Regions from separate parts of the Pseudoalteromonas undina genome, predicted to be linked through region 1. Evidence: predicted binding sites of a transcription regulator. Region 1 holds the regulator's gene; each other region holds the start of a gene.

Region 1 (4,988 bases):
AAAACTACTCACTATGCAGTCAGAGCAGCCTGTCGTTATTACAGGACCTAATTTAAAAATCACAGGCAAAGGCCTTGAGGCCGATTTAAAAACCGAAGTGATTAAACTTATTAACCATACGCGAACCCTATATTATGACCAATAACCTATTTAAAATTCTAATTGTTCCTTCATTACTGATTGCATTTCATAGCCATGCAGAGGAAACCACTGAAGCCCCTGCGGCTAATCAAATCTCAATTAGTGCTGACAGGCAGGAAGGTCAATTAAAAGAAAACGTGGGCATTTTTGAGAAAAATGTTGAAATTATTCATGGTAATCGCCGTATCACAGCTGACCGTTTAGAAGTGCATAAACGCGATGACTTAGGCGATAACAAGCAATTATTAATTGCCACAGGCAGCCCTGCATATTTTGAAGAAACACAAGCAGATGGCACCATCATGAGTGCCAGTGCGAATGAAGTGCGTTACGATGTTTCGCAACGTTTTTTAACCTTAATCGGCGATGCCAGTATTGCTCAAGCAGGTCAAAAAATAACTGCTAAAAGTATCACCTACGATATAGAGCAGCAGTTAATTAGCGCAGAAAAAGACGAAAACTCAACAGACCGTGTACACACTATTTTAGTGCCTGTTGAAAACAAAAAAGAAGACGATAAAGGCCAACCATGAGCACATTAAAAGCAGAGCTACTAGCAAAAAGCTATAAAGGCCGTGAAGTGGTGAAAAACGTTGGCCTAGAAGTTGAAGCTGGCAGCATTGTCGGCTTACTTGGCCCCAATGGCGCAGGTAAAACTACGACCTTTTACATGATTGTAGGCCTTGTACCTAGCGATAAAGGTAAAATATCAATCGATGATCAAGATATCACTTTATTACCAATGCACAGTCGAGCTCGCCTAGGGATAGGATATTTACCACAAGAATCATCTATTTTTAGAAAGCTGACGGTTTATCAAAACTTAATGGCTATATTAGAAACACGTAAAGGGCTCAATAAGCAACAACGTGAAGATACCTTAAATAATTTACTTGATGAATTTAGTATTCAGCATATTCGTGACAGCCAAGGTATGGCTCTGTCAGGTGGTGAGCGTCGCCGTGTTGAAATTGCGCGAGCATTAGCAGCAAATCCTAAATTTATACTACTAGACGAACCCTTTGCAGGGGTTGATCCTATCTCTGTATTAGATATTAAAAAGATTATAGAGCACCTTAAAAACCGAGGAATTGGCGTATTGATCACAGATCACAACGTCCGCGAAACACTTGATGTTTGTGAAAAAGCCTACATAGTTTCTCATGGGGAGTTAATTGCATCAGGCACTCCAGAATATGTATTAAACGATAAAACAGTACGCGATGTTTATTTGGGCGAGCAGTTCAAGCTCTAATATGTGTGTTATTCCACTAAGCATCTGCTAAGATTAATCATACTAATTTAAAAGGATTGTTAGAGATAAATGAGGCAATCATTACAGCTGCGCATGGGCCAGCAACTTACAATGACTCCACAGTTGCAACAAGCAATTCGCTTATTGCAGCTCAGTACATTGGATCTCCAGCAAGAAATTCAAGAAGCACTCGATAGTAATCCCTTGCTTGAAGTTGAAGAACAAGATTACAGTGAAGATGCTGCGGGTAAAAACGAACAAAAAGCCGATACCGATGAATCAACGCTAAGTGCTTCAGCTGATGAAAAACCTAGCGAATATGAGCAAGATAGCGGCGAAGCCATGACCAAAGACACCATTAGCGATGATATGGCAATGGATGTTACATGGGATGAATACATGAGCGCAGCACCGGCCTCTTCATCAGGACCAATGCCTGAAGATGAATCAATTTATCAAGGCTCTTCAACTGAAACGCTACATGAATATTTAATGTGGCAATTGCAACTGACACCGTTTAGCCCTACTGATGAAGCCATCGCGATTGCAATCGTAGAAGCCGTGGACGATTCTGGTATTTTAACCCTTAGCTGTGAAGAAATATTAGAAAGTTTTAATCAAGAAAACGACATAGAAGATGAAGTTGAACTTGATGAAATAGAAGCCGTATTAAAGCGTATTCAGTTATTTGATCCGGTAGGAATAGCCGCGCGTAGTTTACAAGAGTGTTTGTGTATTCAATTGAATCAGTTTGATCAAGACACGCCTTTTTTAAGCGAAACAAAAATGATCTTAACTGATCACATTGACTTACTGGCTGCGCGTGATTATCGCACATTAATGAAAAAAACTAAGCTTAAAGAAGATGAGCTTAAAGAGGTCATGACGTTAATTCACACGCTGAGTCCAAAACCCGCTGACACTATTGTTAGAGAAGAGTCTGAGTACGTTATTCCTGATGTGTCGGTTAAAAAAGTAAAAGGCCGTTGGGTGGTTGAACTAAACCCAGATAGTATGCCTAAAATTAGGGTAAACAGCCAATATGCAGCTATGTCGCGTACGGTTAAATCAAGCGGCGATAGCCAGTTTATTCGCTCACACTTACAAGAAGCTAAATGGTTTATAAAAAGCTTAGAAAGTAGAAACGACACACTGCTTAAAGTAACTAACTGTATTGTGCAGCAACAACAGGCCTTTTTTGAACATGGTCCTGAGGCGATGAAGCCTATGGTACTTAATGACGTGGCCGAAATGGTAGAAATGCACGAATCGACTATTTCACGTGTTACTACGCAAAAATACATGCACACACCACGCGGTATTTTTGAGCTTAAATATTTCTTTTCAAGCCATGTAAGCACTGAAAATGGTGGCGAATGTTCATCTACAGCAATACGCGCATTAATTAAAAAATTAATCGCTGCAGAAAACTCAGCTAAACCATTGAGTGATAGTAAAATTGCAGATATATTGGCTGAGCAAGGAATTAAAGTAGCAAGGAGAACTATTGCAAAGTATCGCGAATCTCTAGCTATTCCCCCGTCTAATCAACGTAAAAGTTTGATTTAAGGCGTACAACAAAGAGGAAAATGTTTATGCAACTGAATTTAACTGGTCGCCATGTAGATATTACCGACTCGCTTAGAGACTACGTAAATAGTAAATTTTCGAAGTTACAGAGGCACACTGATCACATAACGAATGTGCACGTTATTCTCGATGTAGAAAAACTAAACCAAAAAGCCGAAGCAACCGTTCATGTTAGTGGCGCTGAGATTTTTGCTTCTACTGAACACCAAGATATGTATGCCGCTATAGACTCGCTGATTGACAAGCTAGATCGTCAAGTAATTAAACACAAAGAGAAACTTGCTCGACACTAACACTATGAAATTAAGCTCACTTATCTGTCAGGACTGCAGTAAAGCTGCGGTCCTTTTTAATAGTAAAAAAAGAATTTTAGAATTTATCAGTGAATTGGCTCACAATAAACTGCCCTATTTAACACAACAAGATATTCTTAACGCGTTAACCGCCAGAGAAAAACTAGGGAGTACAGGTATAGGTCGAGGAATTGCAATTCCACATGGTCGTATGAGTGGTGTACAAGAGCCTCTTGCACTTATATTAGTGAGCGAAACGGCTATTAATTTTGATGCGATAGATAACAGACCGGTCGATATTTTTGTTGCCTTAATTGTACCTGATGGTGACAATAAGCAGCATTTAAAAACCTTAGCCACTATAGCAGAAAAGCTCAACGATAAAGAATTTTGTAAGCAATTACGAGCGGCAAAATCCGACAATGAGCTGTATCAAGTAATTGTAAGTCAACCGTAGTAACAATTAAGGGTGATAAATGGAATTAATAATTATAAGTGGTCGCTCAGGTTCTGGTAAATCTGTTGCGCTGCGTGTTGTTGAGGATTTAGGTTATTATTGTGTAGATAATATTCCTTTAAATTTATTGCCATCTCTTGTTCGTAGTGTTTCCGACAGCTACAACAAAATAGCCGTAAGTGTTGATGTGCGTAATTTACCTAAAGAGCAGCAACAGTTTAATGAAATCATTGAATATTTACCTGGTTTTACTAAGCCAACGGTGTTTTATTTAGACAGTGACGATCAAACCTTAATTAAACGCTTTTCAGAAACACGGCGTCTTCATCCTCTTTCGATTGACTCACTGCCACTTGATTTAGCAATAAAAAAAGAAAAACAACTCCTTGATGTACTCATTAACCGTGCCGATTATATGATTGATACTACGGATTTAAGTGTGCATCAGCTGGCTGAATCTATTCGTGAAAAAATACTCGGTAAAAAAGACAAACAACTGATCATTACCTTTGAGTCATTTGGTTTTAAGCACGGTATACCCAAAGAAGCAGATTATGTATTTGACGCTCGCTTTTTACCAAACCCGCATTGGGAGCCTGAACTTAAGCCACTCACAGGGTTAGATCAACCAGTAAAAGACTACCTAGCCAGCCACAGCATAGTACAAAAATTTACATGGCAAATTCAAACATTCGTGCAAACATGGCTGCCTCATTTAGAAAGAAATAACCGCAGCTATTTGACCATAGCTATTGGCTGTACCGGAGGGCAACACCGCTCAGTTTATTTAGCGCAAACTATAGGTGAAAGCTTTGCAATGAGTCATCCTAATGTAAAAATTCGCCATCGAGAACAAGAATAAAGCTTGAGAGAATATTAATGCGGTTAGAAAACACATTTTTAATAAAAAACAAGTTAGGCCTGCATGCCAGAGCGGCTACGGTGCTGGCACAGCTTTCTGTGCAATTTGATGCCTCAATCACGTTATTTCAAGATGATAAACAAGCCGCTGGCGACAGTGTATTAGCACTTATGTTACTCGAAAGCAGTCAAGGCAAAGAAGTTAAGGTAGTATGTGAGGGCCCTGACGCAGAACCTGCACTTAATGCAATAGGTGAGCTCATTGACCAACGATTTAATGAGCAAGAGTAATCCTGCTTATAAGCTAAGGTTAATAGTGGTTGAGGTAGTTTACTGATATAAAGTAAGATAAAGCGATACCCCATCATCGTGTAATAAAATTTAATTAAGG
Region 2 (4,988 bases), on a different contig from region 1:
GTCGTGTCGCAGGACGTTCAGTTGAAGACTTACCTGTCCCCGTTGATATTTTAAGTGCAGAAGCACTCGAAAATACCGGTCAAACTGAAGTTGGCCGCATGCTTCAAGCTATCGCACCTTCTTTTAACTTTTCAAGTTCATCTATTAGTGATGGTACTGATGCATTAAGACCCGCAACCTTACGTGGCCTTGGCCCGGATCAAACATTGGTATTGATCAATGGTAAGCGTCGTCATCAAGCCAGTATTATCCACATTAATACTTCTGTTGGTCGTGGTACTGCGGGTACTGACATGAATGCGATTCCAGCCTCAGCCATTAAACGTATTGAAGTACTGCGCGACGGCGCTGCGGCTCAATATGGTTCGGATGCAATTGCCGGTGTTATTAATATCGTGCTAAAAGATGGCAGCGAAGGTGGTAAAGCGGCCGTTAACTACGGTGAGTACTCTGAAGGTGATGGCGAAACCGTTAATATCGACTTTAATAAAGGCTTTGCTTTAGGTGATAACGGTTATTTAAATACAACTATTAACTACCGTGATCGTGCACCAACTAACCGTGCAGGCCTTCATGGCTCATGTCAGTTCTATGGCTGTACTGAACTTTCTGATGGTACCTTGCTTGCAGGTGACCCACGCGAATTAACCGCACCGCGTGATACATTCAGAATTGGCGATGCTGATTCTCAACAATTTGGTTTAACAGTTAACACCGGCTACGAATTAGGAGCGGGTGAACTATACGGTTTTATTACCTATTCAACTCGTGATAACGAATCAGCAGCATTTTTCCGCCATAATGCTAATGCAGGTGGTAACCCGGTACTTCAAGATGGCGATGCAACTATCCCAGCTGGCTTCTTACCTAAAATAAATACCACGATTGATGATATTTCCTATAACTTTGGTTATAAAACTGAATTTGATAACGACTCAAGCTTAGATTTATCGTACACCTATGGTGAAAACAGTATTGACTACACAACCAGCGATACTATTAACGGCTCTTACGCGAATTTTTTACGTTATGATCAAGGCCTAAGTGCAGCAGATATTCGCGCCACGATTCCACGTCAAGGTTATGCTTATGGCATGGAGCTATCATTGCAAACGATCAATCTTGATTTTACTCAAAATTTTGATGATTACTCATTGGCAATGGGTGCTGAAATTCGTACCGATGAGTACCGAATTTTAGAGGGTAGTGAATATGCATATCGCGATTACGATACCAACAATGGTGTTAATATTTACGATGGGCTAAGCGGTGGTATTGGCAGCGAAAACGCATCCGGTGGCACACAAGGCTTTGGTGGTTCATCGCCAGCGTCGTCGGTTGATGAGTCGCGTGATGTGATCTCGTTTTACTTAGACGCTGAAGCTTACGTTATTGAAGATGTAATTATCTCAGGGGCGTTACGTTACGACAATTACAAAGGGTTTGGCGATACAGTTAACTTTAAACTAGCCGGTAACTGGTCAGTAACTGAAGATATTTCACTTCGTGGTGCGCTAAGCTCAGGCTTTAGAGCACCTTCAATGCAGCAGTTGTATTTTAACAACATCAGCACACAGTTTGTTGTAGGCCCTAATGGTAACTTAGTGGCTGAAGAAGTGGGCACCTTTAGAAACGATTCAACCCTTGCGCAAAGTTTAGGTATTCCTAAGCTCACAGAAGAGAAATCTCAAAACCGCAGTTTAGGTATCGTTTATAACGTAAGCGATAATATTAATGTAACCCTAGATTACTACTCAATCGATATTGACGACCGTATTGTAATTAGTAATCGCTTAGGTAAAGGCTTATCAAGCAGTCTTGATGCTGCGTTATTAAGCTCAGGTGCGGGTGCAGGGCAGTTTTTCTTAAATGGCGCTGACACTGAGACACAAGGTATCGACTTTGTGGCTACATGGAATACAGAAGGACTTGGCGGCACGCTTGATTTCACGCTAGCGGCTAACTTTACAGAAACCGATGTGGTGTCGTTATTTACACCAGCAGGATCTGGTCTTGAAACCGTGCCAGTCGATGATGTGTTTTCTGATCAAGAAATTTCTATTATTGAAGAATGGCAGCCAGAAGATCGAATTAACTTAAGTGCACTTTATCGTCGCGACGACTGGACCGTAAACCTATCGCTTAATCGCTTTGGTGAATACACAGTGGAAGATGGCGGCCGCCAGACTTATGGTGCTGAAATTTTAACTGACATCAAAGTAAATTACTTTGTGACTGATGACTTATCGGTAAATATTGGCGCAAATAACTTATTTGATGTTTACCCAGATGAAAACACCATAGGTAATTCACGTTCAGGCACAATTGTAGATGCTCAAGGTAACACCATTGTAAGCAGCGATGGTGTATTTAAGTACTCACGTCGTTCAGCGCCATTTGGCTTCAACGGTGCTTACTACTACGTAGGTGCAGAGTACCGCTTTTAATTAATAACTCTCCTATTGTTATTTAACAACCAAAGGGCCGTAAGGCCCTTTTATCGTTTTTAAACTTAATGTTTTTGCATTTTACTCATTTCAGCATGGCAGCTCTGCATAGTAAGTAATACTTTTGATAACGCTGCTTCACAATCGTGAGACTGAGGCTTTTTCAACGCTACTTTAATTTCTTCTAAGGTTTTATCTTCTACTTCCTCAAGCTCTTTAACGTAGGTTTGATCGTTATCGTTAGCAAATTTACTAATCAAAGTAGTAAATGCACGGCGTGCTTCTACAACAAACGACGAGCCATCTTCGCGCTCACCTTGTTGATTAATTGCGTAAGGTTGTAAACTCTCCACACTGACTTTACGAGCGTCAATCATACGTTGGAATAGGGCTCCTATAGCGGGGTCTTGTACTTTATCTTGTGCTGTTTGGTAAAAGTCGATGCCGCTATTCATTACTTGGATAATGTCGGTAATATGATTAATTTCTTGTCCTTGATGGGTGCTCATAATAATGACCTCTGTTAATTTAAAATACAGTGATTACTAAGCAAGCGCTATTCCAAGTAGGTTTTGTTTTTTAAGCTTTTGTATTTTATGGTTTTTAATTTTTTTAATAGTTTGGTAGGCTTGCTAACTAAGCGTTAGCAAGCAAATTTTACATTAAGGTATGTAAGAAGGTTATTTTAGCTCATCCGCTACTTCAGCTACTTTTTGGCGTAACCAAATATGACTAGCGTCTCTGTGTAATAAAGGACTCCATATCATATCAAGTTCAAATGGCGGGATAGGAAAGGGTGGCTCCAGTATTTTAAGCCCAGGATCGTCTAAATAAATATTGGCCGCTTTTGAGGGCAAAGTCGCAACTAAATTTTTCTCTTTGGCTAAGTGAACAGCCACATGATAGTTACGAGTAAAAGTGGCAATATTACGGTGTTTACCAAAATGCGCCAGTGCCTCATCAACCCAGCCCAGCTTTTGCACATCTTTAGGGTCCATCCCCACACCAACACCAAAGCCTGTTTTACTTACCCAAATATGGCGAGCTTTTAAATAGCTGTCTAGGCTAAAGTTTTCAATAATGGGGTTATCTGATTTTACTAAACAACAAAAGCTGTCTTTCCAAATACGTTTATGATGAAACGATTGTGGTAAATTTTCAAAGCGGTTAATCGCCATATCAACTTTACCGTTTTCAACATCGTGAAAGGTAACATCACTAGGAGTTAAAATATCTAAGGTGGTGTCGGGCGCTTCTTCGTGTAGTTTCCCTAATAAACGCGGTGCCATGGTACTGGCCGCGTAATCACTGGCCATGATCCTAAACACTCGCTTACTTTGTTTAGCTTCAAACTCACGATTAGGTGCCAGCGTTTCTTCAAGGGTCATCAAGATTCCACGAATCACAGGCTGCAACTCAATAGCACGCTCAGTCGGTACCATACCATCGCTGGTACGCACTAAAATAGGATCATTAAAAAGGTTACGTAGGCGTTTAAGTCCGTTACTCATTGCCGGTTGAGTAATGCTAAGCTGGTTTGCAGCACGAGTAACATTACATTCGCGCAGTAATGTATCGAGGTAAACCAGTAAATTTAAATCTATTTTACTTATATTCATTGTGTGTCCTTAACGTTTACCAATAATGGATAAAACGCTGTGCTGTAGGATAGGGGTAAATATGACTCACCTTTCCATTTTTTATATTTTGTTGTGCTTGTTTCCAAAAGTTAACATCAAGTAATTCAGGGTGCGTGCTAGTTAAAAATTGTTTATATGTTGGATTAGGCATTACAAAGGTACATAGCTGCTCTGGAAATACATCTTGAGGTGCAACCGAGTAACTTTGTTCGTCCATTAAATAATCGTCATAACTGTTTGCTTTAGGTAGCGCTCTAAAGTTCATGTCTGTTAAATATTGCACTTCATCGTAATCATAAAAAATAATACGTTTGTGCTTACTTACACCAAAGTTCTTTAACAGCATATCGCCAGGGAAAATATTCACGGCAATCATTTCTTTAAGCGCCTGGCCATACTCTTCAATGGCATCGGCAGCACTTTTTTCGTCTGCATTTTCTAAAAACAAATTAAGCGGTGTCATTCGCCGTTCAATGTATAAATGTTTTATGATTAACCAGTCACCCTCAATCACCATCGATGAGCCAATGGTTTTGTGCAACTGTGCTAACAAGTTACTATCAAATCGTGCCAAAGGAAATACGACGTTTGAATACTCTATGGTGTCGGCCATTCGCCCTACACGGTCGTGGCTTTTAACCAGTTGATAGCGTTTTAATACCGTTTCGCGACCAAAAGGCTTACTTTCGCCAAATTTATCTTTGATGACTTTAAATACATAACCAAATGAGGGCAGGGTGAATACCATCATCACCATACCCGGTGTACCCGGAGCAATGGTAAATTGATCATTAGAATGGGTTAAATGATTCAAAAACTCACGGTAAAATTCAGTTTTCCCTTGTTTATGAAAACCAATGGCGTTGTAAAGCTCGGCTAAGGTTTTATTCGGCATGAGTTG
Region 3 (4,988 bases), on a different contig from region 1:
AGACATAAATTTCTTCTGGGAATAGCTCTGTTTTTACATTCTCTACAAATTCAAACGAGGAACCTGCGCTTTGTTGTAATTCCAATAAGCTTTGCATCCATTGGCGTGCGCGCTGTTGTGCAGTATGACCCGCATTATCACCCGACTTTTTATACATCCAGTGAGCTGCGACCCCTTTATCAGCCATGTGATCCATATCTAAAGTACGAATTTGAATTTCTACTGGAATACCATGCGGGCCAACTAAAGAAGTATGTAATGATTGGTAACCGTTAGTTTTTGGTACAGCAATATAGTCTTTAAAGCGGGTTTCAATTGGCTTATATAAGTTATGAGCTACACCAAGTACGCGATAACAGGTATCCATAGAGTCTACTGCAATACGAAATGCGTAAATATCCATGACTTCGTTAAACAGCAGCTCTTTGTTGAGCATTTTTTTATAAATACTGTATAGATGCTTTTCACGGCCTGATACGGTCGCTTTTATGCCAGATTCTTCAAGGCGAGCTTCAATTTCAGTTTGAATATTTGAAATAACTTCTTTGCGATTACCACGCGCTTTAGCCACTTCCGATTTAAGTGCACGATGACGCATAGGGTACAGTGCTTGAAAACCTAAATCTTCTAGCTCATTTTTTATATCATGAATACCTAAGCGATTAGCAATTGGTGCATAAATCTCAAGGGTTTCACGAGCAATACGGCGGCGTTTATCAGGACGAAGTGCGCCTAATGTGCGCATGTTGTGTGTTCTATCAGCTAGCTTGATTAAAATAACCCGAATATCTTGGGTCATTGCCATAATCATTTTTCGATAGTTCTCAGCTTGGAACTCTTTTTTATCTTTGAAGCTCAATTTATCAAGCTTGCTCACACCCTCTACGAGTTCTGCTACTGTTTCACCAAATATTTCAGCTAAATCTTGTTGGCTAAAATCGGTATCTTCAATCACATCATGCATGAGTGCTGCCATGAGCGTTTCATGGTCAAGATGCATGCTTGCTAATATTTGAGTGACTTCAACGGGGTGAGTAATGTAAGGCTCGCCACTTGAACGAGTTTGACCCTCATGAGCCTCTCGGGCTACCACGTAGGCTTTTTGAACTAGCTCAACATCGTCTGCTGGCAAGTATTTTGAGATTTTCTTTTTAAGACCTTCAAAAAGATACATTCACACTCCAATGTTCTCGTGAAGCAAATAAGTTAGGATAAGTTACGAATATACGATGAAAACAAAGGATTGCCAACGGCTATAGTTGAAAAACTATGCCGTTAGCTAAATCAGACCGGGCGGTTGATTATTGGTTGCCACCAACAATGGCAGCAACAGCAGCTAGTTCTGCCGCTTCTTGATGTTGTTGCTCTTCACGGTCAATAACATCCATTGAAGAATTATCAACTAAACCAAGTTCGATTTCACGTAAAGCAACAACTGTCGGCTTATCGTTCTCAGGATCCACTAGTGGATCTTTACCACCAACAGCAATTTGGCGGGCACGACGGGCCGCAACTAAAATTAAGTCAAAACGATTACCAATTGCATCTACTGCATCTTCAACTGTTACGCGAGCCATCTTAGCACTCCAAAATAATTTAAAAGCAAAGGCGTAGTTTACTGCACGCAGCAAGTTTCGCCAATAGCCAGTGGTTAATTTTTATCTATTTTAAGGCATGAACCGAAAATTAATCGTAATTTAGATTACTTGAGCAGCTCATTAATTAAAGTTTGATGACGTGTTGTTTGTGCTTTTAGCGTTAATCGCTGTGCAATTACTATGGTTTCTAAATCGCATAGAGCAGTATCAAAATCATCATTCACTACAACATAGTCGTATTCGTTGTAATGAGAGGTTTCTGATTGAGCTTGCGCCATTCGACCTGCAATAATTTCAGCAGAGTCTTGGCCGCGATTATTTAAACGTTGCTCTAGTTCTTGTTTTGATGGCGGAAGAATAAAGATAGTTTTTACGTCGTCCATTATTTCTCGAACTTGGCGAGCGCCTTGCCAGTCAATATCTAAAAATACATCAATACCTGCGGCGAGTTGCTCTTCAATCGCTTGCTTAGAAGTACCATAATAGTTATCAAATACTTGTGCCCATTCAAAAAAATCATCTTTGGCAATCAACGCTTTAAACTCATCAACTGATACAAAGTGGTAATGTTCTGCATTATTTTCACCAGGGCGCGGTGCGCGAGTGGTGTGCGATACCGATACTTTCATATCAGCATGCTTTTTAAGTAGTGCATTTATTAAGCTAGATTTACCTGCCCCAGAAGGTGCCGATAAAATGAATAAGTTTCCGCGAGAGTGTGCCATGATTTTTTACCTAAAATGAACAAGCACAGCCGTTAAAAAGGCCTGCCTTAATTTTACTATTGTACTTTATTTAATGAAGCTTACTCAACTGCTGCATACTTAGAGCAAATAGCCCGTGTCTAAGAGCATAGATACAGAGAGTTTGTGAAGGTGATTTTTACTCTCGCATAATGCAAAGACATGTGTTGCAACTTGCATGTTCAAGTGACGTAATTTTTTATTATTATTTAAATTCAATAGGTTAATATTTGGAATGAAGTCTGCATTAGTTAAGTTATGTAACTATAGAGGGCTTACGTATGAAATTAACCCATCTCGGAAAAGTTTGCTGTGTATTGTGGCCTTGCACCGTTTTTAGTCAGCCATTTGAGAATTGTCCAAGCCAGGCTTTTTTAATGCAAGATGCCAAAGCACAGTTATACGGTATAGACTTAGTATCGGCTAAGCCTACGGTGTTAGCCGCGACTTTAACGTTTGCTACTGAGGCAAACAATGAGAGCGTAAATGCCATTGGCTTTAATTATAAAGATCAGTATTTGTATGGCTTTAGTCGCCAAGCACCAAAAAGTGTGGTGCAAATAGACAGTAACTACCAAATGGCTCGCTTAAATATCACAGGGCTGCCAGATACTAACTTTTATGTAGGTGACATTCAGGTAACAGGCGATGCAGCAAACCAGCGCGTTTCATATTATGTTTATACTCCTCGGTTTGGCCTTTACGAAATCGATTTAAACTCAGATCTAACCGCTGAAATTACTGCACAGCTTTTACCTAATAGTGCTAACTGGAATTTAGGAATTTATGATTTTGCCTTTCATCCACAAAGTAATTTACTTTATGCAGTTGAATCAAATGGTGATTTGCATGAAATTAACGTTGCTAATAATACTTCTAAATTTATAACTCAGCTCGATATTGGTGATGATACGGGCGCATTTGGTGCTGCTTACTTTGACATTGACGGTCAGTTTTACTTTAGTAATAACAAAAGCGGAAAAATACATAAGGTTGATTTAAGTATTAGCCCCGTAGTTGACTACACACCAACAGCAAACGTATTTACCTCAGGACCTAAATCTAGTCAAAATGATGGTGCGCGATGCGCTATTGCAGAAGTTGCAGTTACCGATAGTTCTATCGATTTTGGTGATGCTCCTCGTCCATATAACACGAGTCTTGAGCAAAGTGGTGCTCGACACTTATTTGATCCTAGTAGTACTGGCAGTAATCTTATTTACTTGGGTGAAACGGTCGATGGTGAAAACATCAATACGAATGATGATTTAATCAAGAATCCCATAGATGACTCCGATGACGGGGTTAGTTTTGTAACCGCGATTGCTGCAGGGCAAGATAGCCAAATTATTGTTAACGCGTCAGCTGATAGCTTTTTATATGCTTGGTTTGACTGGGATCAAAATGGTGGCTTTAGTGAATCTGAGCGCATGGTAACTAAGTATCCGCTTAACAAAGGCGATAATAGTATTTTAGTTAGCGTACCGAGCAATGTTAAAGCAGGGCAAACATGGGCTCGCTTTCGAGTTACTGATGGCTCTGAGGCATCATTAATTACTGCCACGGGTGGGGTGCTAGGTGGCGAAGTGGAAGATTATCCAATAACCACATTTGCTAGCGCTGTTTATCCTGGTGAAAACGATTGGGTAACGCTTGCCTATGAAGATAAATGGCCGTTTTCAGGCGATTACGACTTTAATGATGTGGTTGTAAATTATCGTACTACGCAGCTGATTGAAGGAAGTAATGTGGTTGGCTATAAAATTGATGGTCAACTTGTTGGAGTGGGCGCAACTTATCACAATGGTTTTGCTGTAAGACTTACAGAAACTACTACTAGCACAACCAATACTATTTTAAGCAGTGAAATTGATGAGCAAAATATCATTTACACTATCAATGGAGAGCCGCAACTAGGCTCGCCATTAGAAGCAAACCGTGATCAGGCAATTTTGATTTTTATGCAAGATACTTGGCAACATATTACGAAGCAAGCTGGCTGCGATTACTTTAGAACCGAAAGCAATTGTGACGTAAACAGTAAAGTAACGTTTAGTATGACTATTCCATTAAAAGCAGCTAAAGCGCTAGCGAATGCACCTGGTACGCTACTCGACCCGTTCATTTTTGGTGCCGAAGGATTTTATCATGGTGACTTTTTAGTTGGTAAAAATGCAAGAAGCTGGGAAGTTCATCTAAAAAACCAAGCGCCAACAGAGGCTTTCGATAGTAGTTTATTCGCTGTTAATGGTGCAGATGATGCCACTCAGCAAGCCTCTGAGTTATTTTTTCAAACTGAAAATGGCCTTCCATGGGCGATTGAAGTCGGTATGCAGTGGCTACATCCACTTGAAGGGGTAGACATCACCAACGCTTATGATCGTTTTGCTAATTTTGCGCAGTCGTCAGGTCAGCAAGCGCCGCAGTGGTTCAACAGTTACAACGCACCGAGTGTGGTTGTTAAAGGAGAATAGTAATGAATAAATTAACCGTTATCTTATGCTCATTATCACTGTTAACAGCCTGCGGGGGCGGAGGCGATGAAAGTGCAGCACCTGCCCCGACTAATATAGCTCCACCAGTTGCTGATCCAGTAACAGCCGAGCCCCAAGGAATGGCAAACTTAGTTATCAATAATGACTTTAAC
Region 4 (4,988 bases), on a different contig from region 1:
CGATGCAACGACTTTTCCATCAGTACCAATGTCAATACCCGCTAAGCGACCCACTGTCGCACCATCTTGCTCTAGTGCTTTTACTTCAAATCGATTTGCATATTGAGTAGGTATTTTACCTGCAGTACCTGCCTCGTCACGCCACTGAATTGCAATGTCATTAAACTGTGCACCGTTGGTTAATAATCCTGAAAAGTTAGCAGTATTTAAATTTACATCATCAAAGGTACTTCCTGTAATAGGTGCGCCATTGGTTGTTTCTGGCGTACCGCTTGCGTTAAATCCAAACGTACTAAGTGGGCTTGGAGTTGCCGTTGCGGCACCGGTAGCATCAAACGGTTTTTGATCCAATGTACCATGCACTTGCCATTCGTTTGGTGCAGTTTTAACAAAATAAAACTGCATTACATGCGGCTCACCTAGTGAGTCGTAAACTGTGGTTGAAGTCGAAGAGTTATAAGTAGTGCCATCTGTTGCATCAAATGGCACAGCTATAACATCGTCACGCGAATCAACATTGAACGACGTATATACGTTTGAAGTAGAGCGCGGAGAGCCTGATGAATCAGGTATTTGCAATGCAGAAGATGTACTTAAACTAACCGAAGTGGTACTGCCTGTAACCTCATTCACCGGAAAACTCTGTAAGAAGTTTCCTTTAGCATCAACTACAAAGTTGTCTTTATTAAGCTTAAACGCACCTGCGCGAGTATAACTAAAATCTAAAGAGCCTAAGTCATTACTTGTTGCAAAGTAACCCTCACCTGTGATCGCTAAATCCAGTGAGTTATTAGTAAACTGCAGCGACCCTTGATGAAACTGCTGAGCAACCATGGTGGTTTGCACACCATCACCATTTTTCGTTTTACCTGCGCTAAATACCGAAGATGCGTATACATCAGCAAATTCAGCGCGAGACTCTTTAAAGCCCGTGGTATTTACGTTGGCAATGTTATTGGCGGTAACATCTAAATCTTTTTGTGCGGCAGCAAGGCCTGTTAATGCAATATTGAAGCTCATAATTAACCTCTAACCTAAAAGTATTTAGCCCGATGGCTAAAAAATACATAAAATCTATTACGCGATTTCTGCGACATCAGTCAGCCTAACCGCACCTTCTTTTGTGTTAATAATAATGCCGCTTGAGCCATTAATATTAACACTTTCAATATTTTTGAATGTAGCTAACGGAAGGCTTGAAAATTCCCCATTTGTGCTACCTTCTGCTTTGATGTTGTATTCACCAGGTGGTAGCCGTTCACCCGCTTCATTTTTACCATCCCATGCAAAACGAATGGCTCCTGCGGGCTGAGTGCCTAAATCTATAGTTTTAACCAACTGCCCGGATGCATCTTCAATGCGAATCATTAAACTATCGACTGGCTTTTCAGCTACAACAGAACCTCTTGATTCACCCGACTCATTAAGCTCAAGTGTATTCGATTCCAACAGCGCTTGTTTGCCAACCAGTGTTGATGCTTGCAATGCCGAATTTGATGTCATCGACGCGGCTAAAGACTCAAAATTAGAGTTTAAATTTGATATTCCTTCAGCCATGGTAAAGTTTGTCATTTGTGCAATCATCTGATCGTTATCAGCTGGTTTGCTGGGATCTTGATATGACAACTGCTGTGTTAACAACGAAAAGAAATCTTCTTGGGTTAACGCATCACTATCCTCTTTTTGTGGCACTTGCTTATCTTGCCAACGTAAAGAGTCCATGTAGGATGAAGAAGTACTAATATCGTTACTCATGAGCTACCCTCAGTTACCGCTGACCTAACAGCAGTGTTTTACTTAACATTTGCTTAGCTGCATCAGCAACTTGAACATTTGTCTGATAAGAGCGAGATGCAGAAATCATATTTGCCATCTCCTCAACAACATTCACGTTGGGTTTATAAATGTAACCATTTTCATCCGCACTCGGGTGGTTTGGGTTATATTCAATTTGTAGTGGTTTATCACTCTCAACCACTCCTAACACTTTCACACCAACGGCAGAGCCCTGTGGGTTGCTTGCTGACGCTGACGCTTTTGTTAGCTCCGCAGCAAATACAGGTTGTCGCGCTCGGTACGTTTCATTTTGTGAAGAGCTAATTGTATTGGCATTAGAGATATTACTTGCGGTGGTATTTAATCGCACGTTTTGCGCGCTCATACCCGAACCTGCAATATCAAACACATTATATAAACTCATAATTAGGCTCCTTGACTACCGAGGGCTTTTTTCAGGCCTTTAAATTTACCATTAAGAAACTGGACACTGGCCTGATACTCCATAGCATTCTGTGTATACAAGTTCCGTTCCACTTGTATATCAACAGAGTTACCATCACCTGTATCTGTTTGATTTGGCGTACGAAATAGTTCATTTCCACCTACACTACGGGTACCACCGGCAATGTGTTTTTCGTTGGTTCTTACCATCGTATTGCCGCTTAGTTGGTTAGACTTTGCCGTTTTTAATGCTGAGGCAAAGTCGATATCTTTTGCTTTATAGCCGGGCGTATCAGCATTTGCGATATTAGTAGCGAGCATTTCTGCTCTTTGCGAACGGATTAACATCGCATGCGGATGCACGCCTAATGCTTTATCAAAACTGATAGCCATAACTATCTCCAAAAAATTGACTTAGTACCAATAAAGCAATAAGTAAGCCAGCAATGAAAATAGTGACGATAAAAACAAAAAACGACGCTATAGCGCCGTTTTTAGGAGGGGGGGGGTGTAAACGGTAGTTATTTTTTTTGGTAAATAATCCCGGGGTTACAACGCACCATATCAAATTCGGTACTCAAACCAGACATAGATTCCGACGCACCTAAAAATAAATACCCCTTAGGGTTAAGTGCTTGAGAAAATTGTGCAATTATTTTGGCTTTCACCTCAGGTGAAAAATAAATTAAAACATTACGGCAAAATATAATATCGAACTTACCCATCAAAGCGTACGAGTCGAGTAAATTTAAATGCCTAAAGCTCACTTGCTTTTTCAATGAGTCAACCACTTGTGCCATACCATTGCCGCTATCTTTAAAAAACTTCTTACGACGCTCAGCAGATAGCCCGCGAGCCAGTGCCAATGCATCATATTCGGCGTGTTTACACATATCCAGCATGGTATTTGAGATGTCAGTACCCACTATTTGTGCACCCATTTTTAAAACACCAGGACTACTTGATTGAAACTCAGCAACCGACATAGCAATTGAATAAGGTTCTTGCCCTGAAGAGCTCGCAGCAGACCATATTTTTAATGGCCTATTTAACGCTTTAAATTCAGGGAATAATCTGGTTTTGAGCAACTCAAATGGGTATTGATCTCTAAACCACAATGTTTCGTTGGTTGTCATGGCATCAACAACAGTAGCGCGCAATTGACGCTCATGCACGCCAAGTGTTTTGCTAACCAGTTCAGATAACGATTCAACATTAAATCGAGACATTAATGGTGCCAAGCGACTTTTAACCAAATACTGCTTATTTTCACCTAAAACAATACCGCACTGTTGTTCTAAAAATAAGCGAAATTGATCGTATTCTGTTTGCTGCAAATCTTTATTAGTCAAATCAATAACACCTATGTTTATTAATCACAATGAACCCACTTATTAACGGCTGTAGCAAGCTCGTCTGGATTAAATTTTGCAATAAAATCGTCAGCCCCTACTTTTTCAATCATTGCTTGGTTGAACACACCACTTAACGATGTGTGTAAAATCACATGCAATGGTGCAAGTTTGGGATCTGCTTTAATTTCTGCAGTGAGCGTATAACCATCCATTTCTGGCATTTCTACATCTGAAATAAGTAACCCTACTCGCTCTGTAATATCGTTAACACAATCAAGCTCTGCAATTTCTTTTAGTCTTATTAAAGCTTCTTTACCATTTTTAGCAAGTTCAGTAGTTACACCTAAAGGTTCTAACGCTCGTTTAACCTGATTTCGTGCCACGGCCGAATCATCGGCAATAAATACAATTCTTTCGCCTAAGTCTTTTTGTATATTACCTTGCGAGGCAACATCATCACTCACGGTAGTATTGACAGGACAAATTTCGTTTAGGATCTTTTCTACGTCGAGTATTTCAACCAGCTCATTTTCAATTTCAGTCACGGCAGTTAAATAAGAATAGCGGCCCGCTCCTGATGGCGGTGGCATTATTTTTTCCCAGTTCATATTAACAATCCGCTCAACACCACCAACTAAAAAGCCCTGCACTGTACGGTTATATTCTGCAATAATAATAAAGCCATCTTCTATGCTTTTAATAGGACGACCACCTACTGCCATTGATAAGTCAATTACCGAGATTGTTTGGCCACGGATATGTGCTACACCACGAATGTAAGCGTTAGATTTTGGCATGCTGGTTAATGGCGGGCATTGAAGAACTTCTCTTACCTTAAACACATTAATGCCAAAGCGCTGACGTCCGTTAAGCTTAAATAACAATAACTCTAAGCGGTTTTGCCCAACCAACTGAGTACGTTGGTTTACTGAGTCTAAAATACCGGCCATTTAAATCTCCTAAGAAAACAAATATAAGGAACGATAATTGCTTTCAATTAATAAAGCGTCATAACACAACGGGGGCGTCTAAATTCTGACGCAAAATATTTATACCCTGTTTGCAACCATAAGCATAGTCGAAACATTATGAGTTTGTTAAAAAAAACCAGAAGATACAGTGTTTTTTATTTTCTTGCTAGCCTCTGCTTCACTTTGCCACTGAAGGCTCAAGTATTTAGTAAAGAATCACTACAGGAAATGGCTGTATCTTATGTTGCTCAAAAAGCAGTAACTACAAATGACAACAAAATACAGTTTAGCGCGTTACCGCTAGATACCCGCATACCCGATCGCCAGTGTAACTCTGAGCTAGAGCTAGTAACGCCAAGTGAGCCCCCATTTAATCGTCAGGTCACCATTCAAATAAAATGTAACGATAGTGACAACTGGGCACAATACGTTCATGTGAGAA

Evidence for each region. Region 1 encodes sigma-54, which starts transcription at its own class of promoters, with help from an activator protein. Its sites were predicted from a motif close to GTTGGCACGNNNNTNGNNT; they were not measured.
Region 2: PUND_RS11270 (ferritin-like domain-containing protein) is a predicted target of sigma-54. The motif match lies at 2,995-3,013, and genes of this name have one in related genera.
Region 3: PUND_RS13845 (LruC domain-containing protein) is a predicted target of sigma-54. The motif match lies at 2,571-2,589, and genes of this name have one in related genera.
Region 4: flgB (flagellar basal body rod protein FlgB) is a predicted target of sigma-54. The motif match lies at 2,647-2,665, and genes of this name have one in related genera.

Annotation. Positions count from the first base shown of each region.
Region 1 is NZ_AHCF03000002.1:291,642-296,629, reverse strand. Features, by position in the region: gene lptC (LPS export ABC transporter periplasmic protein LptC) at 1-145, shown strand, start outside; gene lptA (lipopolysaccharide transport periplasmic protein LptA) at 135-674, shown strand; gene lptB (LPS export ABC transporter ATP-binding protein) at 671-1,396, shown strand; gene PUND_RS01985 (RNA polymerase factor sigma-54) at 1,466-2,965, shown strand; gene hpf (ribosome hibernation promoting factor) at 2,992-3,279, shown strand; gene ptsN (PTS IIA-like nitrogen regulatory protein PtsN) at 3,284-3,736, shown strand; gene rapZ (RNase adapter RapZ) at 3,756-4,598, shown strand; gene PUND_RS01965 (HPr family phosphocarrier protein) at 4,616-4,888, shown strand.
Region 2 is NZ_AHCF03000003.1:1,651,935-1,656,922, reverse strand. Features, by position in the region: gene PUND_RS11275 (TonB-dependent receptor plug domain-containing protein) at 1-2,447, shown strand, start outside; gene PUND_RS11270 (ferritin-like domain-containing protein) at 2,513-2,956, opposite strand; gene PUND_RS11265 (LysR family transcriptional regulator) at 3,128-4,066, opposite strand; gene aceK (bifunctional isocitrate dehydrogenase kinase/phosphatase) at 4,083-4,988, opposite strand, start outside.
Region 3 is NZ_AHCF03000003.1:2,213,226-2,218,213, reverse strand. Features, by position in the region: gene spoT (bifunctional GTP diphosphokinase/guanosine-3',5'-bis pyrophosphate 3'-pyrophosphohydrolase) at 1-1,174, opposite strand, end outside; gene rpoZ (DNA-directed RNA polymerase subunit omega) at 1,302-1,577, opposite strand; gene gmk (guanylate kinase) at 1,703-2,323, opposite strand; gene PUND_RS13845 (LruC domain-containing protein) at 2,623-4,815, shown strand; gene PUND_RS13840 (hypothetical protein) at 4,818-4,988, shown strand, end outside.
Region 4 is NZ_AHCF03000003.1:508,124-513,111, reverse strand. Features, by position in the region: gene flgE (flagellar hook protein FlgE) at 1-1,020, opposite strand, end outside; gene PUND_RS05985 (flagellar hook assembly protein FlgD) at 1,078-1,755, opposite strand; gene flgC (flagellar basal body rod protein FlgC) at 1,769-2,200, opposite strand; gene flgB (flagellar basal body rod protein FlgB) at 2,203-2,613, opposite strand; gene PUND_RS05970 (CheR family methyltransferase) at 2,742-3,572, opposite strand; gene PUND_RS05965 (chemotaxis protein) at 3,593-4,525, opposite strand; gene flgA (flagellar basal body P-ring formation chaperone FlgA) at 4,664-4,988, shown strand, end outside.